DNA from 3 places in the Streptomyces mirabilis genome. Region 3 is predicted to be linked to each of the others. Evidence: riboswitches for the same ligand, from Rfam matches in the RefSeq annotation. Region 3 holds a riboswitch; each other region holds the start of a gene.
The links. Region 3 has a riboswitch for cobalamin ahead of SMIR_RS30080 (cobalamin biosynthesis protein). Riboswitches for the same ligand answer to the same signal wherever they lie in the genome.
Positions count from the first base shown of each region.

Region 1 (2,242 bases), 4.2 Mb from region 3:
GTACGCATCATGCGGCCGTAGAGGTCACGGGCCGGGATGGTCTTCTTGGCGAGACCGGCCGCCTCCGCCCTGCGGTACGCGGCGTCGAACTCGTCGCCCCACAGGTCGACCAGCTCGGGCACGTCGGAGGGCGAGAAGAGGGACCACTGCCCGTCGGCGTCGACCCGGCGCATGAACTCGTCCGGGATCCAGTGCGCGAGGTTCAGGTTGTGCGTACGGCGGGCGTCCTCACCGGTGTTGTCGCGCAGCTCCAGGAACTCCTCGATGTCGGAGTGCCAGGTCTCCAGGTAGACCGCGGCCGCGCCCTTGCGCCGGCCGCCCTGGTTCACGGCGGCGACCGAGGCGTCGAGGGTCTTCAGGAACGGGACGATCCCGTTGGAGTGCCCGTTCGTACCGCGGATCAGCGAACCGCGCGAACGGATCCGGGAGTACGAAAGACCGATGCCACCCGCGTGCTTCGAGAGGCGGGCCACCTGGTGGTAGCGGTCGTAGATGGAGTCCAGCTCGTCCAGTGGGGAGTCGAGGAGGTAGCAGGACGACATCTGCGGGTGCCGTGTACCGGAGTTGAACAGCGTGGGGGACGAGGGGAGGTAGTCGAGGCGGCTCATGAGCCCGTAGAGCGCCGCGACCTCGTCCAGGGCCCGGTTCGTGTCGTCCTCGGCCAGGCCCGACGCCACGCGCAGCATGAAGTGCTGGGGCGTCTCGATGACCTTGCGGGTGATCGGGTGCCGGAGCAGATAGCGGCTGTGCAGGGTGCGCAGGCCGAAGTAGCCGAAGCGGTCGTCGCCGTCGGTGTCGATCAGCGCGTCCAGCCGGGCCGTGTGCAGCTGGACGAACTCCGCCGTGCGGTCGGCGATCAGGCCTTCGCGGTGACCCGTGGCGATCGACTCGGAGAAGGACGTGACGCCCTGCGAGGCGGCCTCCGCCGCGATGCTGATCGTCAGCAGCCTGGCCGCCAGCCGGGAGTAGGCGGGGTCCTCGGAGATGAGGCCCGCGGCCGCCTCGGTGGCCAGCTCGCGCAGTTCCGTGTCGTCCGCGCGCGCGGACCGGCCGCGCAGCGTGGCGGCGGCGACCCGGCCGGGGTCGGCGTCGGGGAGGTCGGCGGTGAGGTCGGTCAGGGTACGCAGCAGCGTGGTACCGGGACCGTCCGTCTCCACCGGGGCCTGCTTCCGCTGCTGCTCCTGCTTCTGCTGTGCGAAAGCGGTAGCTGAAGCCGGGTCGGCTGGCGCGATGGTCACTTGGGGCTCTCCCTCGCTAGGCACGGGGCCTGGCGGAGGGCAGGGCAGCTCACGAGCGCACACGGCGTCGCGTCCACCGGCCCATTCCGCGAGGCCCGGACGTCATGCACCCGGGCCGGATGGCCGGGCGCGCTGTCGGCAGGTCCTCGGACTGACGCGAGTACATGGGCGCGGGCGTGCGAACACGTACAAGTACACCGTTGCGGGACAGTTCCGGATTTGCACCGGATTCCCCTGCGGCGACAGCGAGCATGAGCATACATCTTGTGCCGGGCTGCGGTGACACCACCAGATGTTGTGTCGTGCCGGTGTCAGAGTGTCAACTCGTAGGTGAGGAGAGTGATGTCGTCGAGGTCCGGGAGCGGGTTCCAGTCGCGGTCGGGGGTGCGGGTGAAGCCGAGGCGTTCGTAGATGCGGTGGGCGGCGTGCATGGTGCGCTGGGTGGAGAGCACGACGCGTACGCAGCCGGTGGTGGCGCGTGCGTGGTCGACGCAGGCGCGGACGAGGGTCTCGCCGGCACCTCGGCCGCGGGACTCGCGTGCGACGGCGAGCATACGGATCTCGGCTTCGCCGGGGCGGGCTATGTCGGCCATGGGGCCGCCGCGCGGTACGAAGGTCACGACGCCGAGGATGTGGTCGTGGTCGACGGCGACGAGGACGTCCGCGGCGGCGGCCCGTTTGGCCACGTCCCGCAGTTCGCCGAGGTACTCGTCACTCTCCCCGAAGTCGAGCAGGCCGTCGCCGAGGTAGGCCTGTGCGGTGATCTCGCCGATGCGGTCGTATTCGTGGGGGTGGGCGTGTCTGATGCTGAGGTCCATGCCGGTGAGTGTGCAACAGGGTGTGGGAACGGGCCGCCGGATTTTCGTCCGACGGCCCGTGGGGGTTGTTCGCGCGGTTCTTCGGCTGCGGGTGGGTGGAGGCTTGGCGCGCAGTTTCCCGCGCCCCAGGCTTTTAGGGGCGCGGGAAACTGCGCGACCAGCCTCCACCCACCCGCAGTCAACGCA
Region 1 covers NZ_CP074102.1:2,671,755-2,673,996, reverse strand. Annotated here, with positions in the region: gene SMIR_RS11600 (ribonucleoside-diphosphate reductase subunit alpha) at 1-1,238, opposite strand, end outside; cobalamin riboswitch at 1,359-1,497, opposite strand; gene SMIR_RS11595 (GNAT family N-acetyltransferase) at 1,550-2,056, opposite strand.
Region 1: another riboswitch for cobalamin. It lies ahead of SMIR_RS11600 (ribonucleoside-diphosphate reductase subunit alpha); the one in region 3 lies ahead of SMIR_RS30080 (cobalamin biosynthesis protein).

Region 2 (2,242 bases), on a different replicon from region 3:
CAACACCGTCTCCGGCCTCGGCAACCTCGCCACGTGCGCCCCTCTGGGACTTCGCCGCGCGGCACAACGCACTCTGGCTGACCTGGGCAGGACTGCCCGCCACCGGGCTCGCCTGCGCGACATCGATCGCGGCGCTGGCACACAGCGGCCGACTCACCGTACGTCGGCCGCAGCCCGTCACCGTATGAGCGGGCGAGCCGCGGTCCAGGACGGGCACCTCCTGCGAAGCAAGGACGGCATCCGTGCGCCACCACCACCACGCGCAAAGGGCCTGTGCCGGTCGCGCCCCCGGCACAGGCCCCTCTACCTGAGCCGATCAGGCGGCCGACGCCACCCCAGGGGCCGCAGCCGCCTGGGCCGGGCGCGCGGGGTGCGGCGACAGGACCCGTTCTGCGAGGAAACCGAAGACCACGCCGAACGAGGCCCACAGCAGCGCCTGGATGCCGAGTGAGGCGAGGCGGAACTGCCACAGCACGGTGGCCGGGAAGTCCTTGGGCGTCTCGTTGACCGCCGGCAGGAACGCCATGGCCACGGCGATGACCCCGATGAAGGCGGTGGTCGCGGCGACAGCGGCGTTCCAGTTGCCGATCCGCCCGGCCAGGCGGCGGCCGAGGATCACCGCGCCGAGGGCGACCAGCACGGTCAGGGCGATCATCCCGACGTACAGCGTGGTCCGCTTTCCGATGGTGTCAGGGTCGCTGGACCCCGGCGGGTTGGCCGGGTACTTCAGGAACGGCACCAGGTAGACGGTGACGAAGGCGCCGCCGGCGACCAGCAAGGTGGTCGCCCGCGCGCCGAATCGGCCGACTCGCCCCAGGGCGAAGCAGAACGCCAACGCGGCGATCCCGCCCACCGCCGTGCCGAGGACCAGCACCCCGGTGGCCAGGCCGGTGGTGGACTGCGCGGCCCGGCTGACCAGTTCCATGCCGTGATCGTGGGTGTGGGCGTCCTCGTAGGCGATGCCCGCGTTCACGCCGGGCTCGCCGATCAGATAGGCGAGCCCGAAGGCCAACAGCCCCGCGGCCAGGCCCGCGAGCATTCCGCGTACCAGCAGCGCGCGGACGGTGACGGAGTTCATACGGCTGTCCTCTCGCGACTCAGTGGCAGGGGAAGCCGAGCAGGTGCCGGCCGTCGTGGACCCACTCGTGGACGCCCTCGCCGGAGAAGACGGAGGTGGCGCCCTGATCGGCGCCGACGAAGTACAGCAGGACCAGCATCAGCAGGCCGAAGAACACCGCCCAGGGCAGAATCGCCCGGATCGGCAGTTTCGCCACGACCGGCGAGGACAGGGGGGCAGGGGCAGCTGCAGTGTGAGCCACGGCGGTACCTCCTCGGGAACACGCGTCCCGCTCGTTGGAGCACGCGACGACGGCGCCGGGTCTGACTCACCGGCAACTCCCCACTCAGCGCGAAGAGTTGCACAGCTCACAGTGGCGCGACCGTGCCGGAATTGCACCGGACTTCCGTTCGCGCCGTCGTCCTAATACGCCAGACGGTACCGGTCCCGCGCCTACCAGCCAAGATGGCCTGTCTCACCCCCGCTCCGGCCCAGGCCGCACCACCGGCACAGGGATAGCGTGCGCCCCATGACGATCCGGCTGACCCTGCTCACCCCGGCTCCCGGACCCACCGGCCGGACCGGCAGGTGGAATCTCCGTCTGGGATGAAGCCGACGACTCCTACCGACCCATCAGGTCGCGGCACTTGTACTCGCCACCTGGCAGGCCGCCGACCACACGCACGCGGACTCCCGGAGCGAGCGCTGCCTCGGACAGGCGGTGAACTCTGCTCAGCCACACATCTCTTCTCCGCCGGAGAACGGGCGCTGCTGAGCGGGTACAGCCACTGAAGTCCATGACCGGACATGGCATCGTCTACTAAGACACTTAGAGTCCGTGGGGTAACATGGGTGTCGCACACCCCCACAAAGGGGGTCCGGAGGGGGGCATGACGGAACACGGTGACGTCTAACACCGCGAGCAACATGACCCACGCCTCTCGGATCGCGTCAGACATCAAGGACGACCAGAGCGGGCTCCTGTCGGGGATCTCCACCTTCTACATCGTGGTAACGGTGCTGATCATCGCCCTGGTCGTAGCCCTGATCGCCGAGCTGGCATGGAGAGACAGGCGGCAGCGGAGGCGGGAAGCGTCAGTCGCACCGCCTTCCGAAACTCCCCCCCGTGAGGGTGAAGCCCCGCCGTAACCATCAAAGCACCCCCTACAGTTAATGTACTAATGG
Region 2 covers NZ_CP074103.1:157,038-159,279, reverse strand. Annotated here, with positions in the region: partial or broken gene SMIR_RS41345 (MFS transporter) at 1-188, shown strand, start outside; gene SMIR_RS41340 (CbtA family protein) at 317-1,078, opposite strand; gene SMIR_RS41335 (CbtB domain-containing protein) at 1,098-1,319, opposite strand; cobalamin riboswitch at 1,374-1,518, opposite strand.
Region 2: another riboswitch for cobalamin. It lies ahead of SMIR_RS41335 (CbtB domain-containing protein); the one in region 3 lies ahead of SMIR_RS30080 (cobalamin biosynthesis protein).

Region 3 (2,242 bases):
GAGGGCGAGCCAGCCGACACGCCGTGACAGCCGTACGGCCCGTTCGATGTCGTCGACGTGCACGGCGCGCCCGGCGCCGTTGAGTTCGGGCCGGTGCTCGACGCGGCCGCCGTAGGAGAGGGTGCCGCCCAGACGCACCCCGAGCGCCCCCGCGAACGAGGCCTCCACGGGCCCGGCGTTGGGGCTCGGATGCTTGACGGCGTCGGCGCGCCAGGCCCGTACGGCTCCTCGTGGATTGTCACCCGCGAGGGCTGCGAGCACGGCGGTGAGACGAGCCCCCGGCCACCCGGCGACGTCGTCGAGCCGAGCCGAGGCCCACCCGTACCGCCGGTACCGGGGCGACCTGTGACCGACCATCGCGTCAAGGGTGTTGACGGCCCGAAAGCCCACGAGCCCCGGGACTCCGCCCACGGCCCCCCACACCAGGGCGCCCACCACGGCGTCGGAGGTGTTCTCGGCGACGGACTCGACGACGGCGCGCGCGATACCGTCGGCGCCGAGGGCCTGGGGATCGCGCCCGCACAGATGCGGCAGCCGCTCCCGGGCCGTCTCGATCTCCCCGTCCGCGAGGGCGTCACCGATCGCCCGGGCCTCCCGCCCGAGCGTGGTGCCTCCGACGGCGGCCCAGGTGGCGGCGGCCGTCAGCGCGAGCGACGCGGCACGTGAGGGGCGTACGGCACGGGAAGCGACGGCGGCGAGTCCGGTGGCACCGCCCACACACACGGCGGTGTGCAGCGCGCCCCACCCGCGGTGGTCCCGCCACAGCACCCGCTCCACGGCGCCCGCGCTCCGCCCGAACGCGGCGACCGGATGCCCCCGGCGGGGATCGCCGAGCAGCAGGTCACCGAGGAGTCCGGCGGCGGCGCCGTACGCGAAGACGCGATCGGCACGCACGCGGTCAGCCGACCGTCAGGTCGGGTGGAACCGTCGCTCGCAGGGCACTTGGGCAGCCGCGCATGGCGTTATGTCCTCACTCAGGGTGTCCACGCCCTGGTTCGACGAGACCGGCGGGGAGAGTTCCTGGCTCCCGGGGAGTTCCTTCCCCGGTCACAGTGGCGGGACCGCGCCGGATTCACACCGGCTTCCTCTTCTGTCGCCGTACTTGGCTCCGGCAGTCCACCACGGGTTGGAAGACCCGTCAACTTGCTGTTGACCTGCGCGGGGAGAGTGTGCGAAGGCCCACATACAGGTGGGGTGCGGGACGGTGATCCGTCCCGCACCCCACTCGAAGTGGTGCCCGTTTTGGGTTACTTGCCGACGATCAGGAAGATGCCGTACGCCACCGCCGCGGCGCACGCCGCGAAGCAGACGTACGCGCCGGTGACCGCGAGGGTCGCGGAGCCGCCCTGGGCGGACGCGGACTCGCGCTTGGAGAGGCCGACGATGCCGAGGGTGAAGAGGCCGACGAGACCGACGGTGGTCACGAGGCTGACTCCGAAGACGGAGCCGAGGGCTGCCCAGTCGATGTGCATGCTGTTCTGTCCTTACACCGTGGCCGGGCGGGTGGGCTCCGCGTCCGGGGACGGGATGGTGGTCTTCAGGTCGCCGGACAGGTCGCCGGTGACGGGGCCCGCGGGCGGCGGGGTGACGGCGGCGATCGCGGCGGTGACGACGCCCGCGGGCTCGGCGTCGACGTCGTTGACGTTGTCGACGGTGACCGGCTGGCGGCGGGAGAGCTTCCAGATGGTGCCGGCGCCGGCGACGAGCAGCGCACCGGTGAGGACGATGCCCCACGTGCCCTGCTTGGTCAGGAACTCGGCGGAGGCCCCGGCCAGACCGGCGGCCGGCAGGGTCAGGCCCCAGGCGACGAACATCCGGGTCGCGGTCGACCAGCGGACCACGCCGCCCTTGCGGCCGATGCCCGAGCCCATCACGGCGCCGGAGCAGACCTGGGTGGTGGAGAGGGAGAAGCCGATGTGCGAGGAGGCCAGGATGGCCGTCGCGGCGCTGGTCTGGGCGGCGAAGCCCTGCGGCGGCGCGAGGTCCGTGAGGCCCTTGCCCATGGTGCGGATGATGCGCCAGCCGCCCAGGTAGGTGCCGAGCGCGATGGCCGTACCGGCCGAGACGATGACCCACAGCGGGGGGTTCGAGCCCGGGGCGATGACGCCGCCGGTGACCAGCGCGAGGGTGATGATGCCCATCGTCTTCTGGGCGTCGTTCGTGCCGTGCGCCAGGGAGACCAGGCCGGCGGAGGCGATCTGGCCGGCGCGGTAGCCCTTGGCGGTCGCCTTCTCGTCGGCGC
Region 3 covers NZ_CP074102.1:6,826,500-6,828,741, forward strand. Annotated here, with positions in the region: gene SMIR_RS30080 (cobalamin biosynthesis protein) at 1-894, opposite strand, end outside; cobalamin riboswitch at 996-1,136, opposite strand; gene SMIR_RS30085 (hypothetical protein) at 1,248-1,472, opposite strand; gene SMIR_RS30090 (inorganic phosphate transporter) at 1,485-2,242, opposite strand, start outside.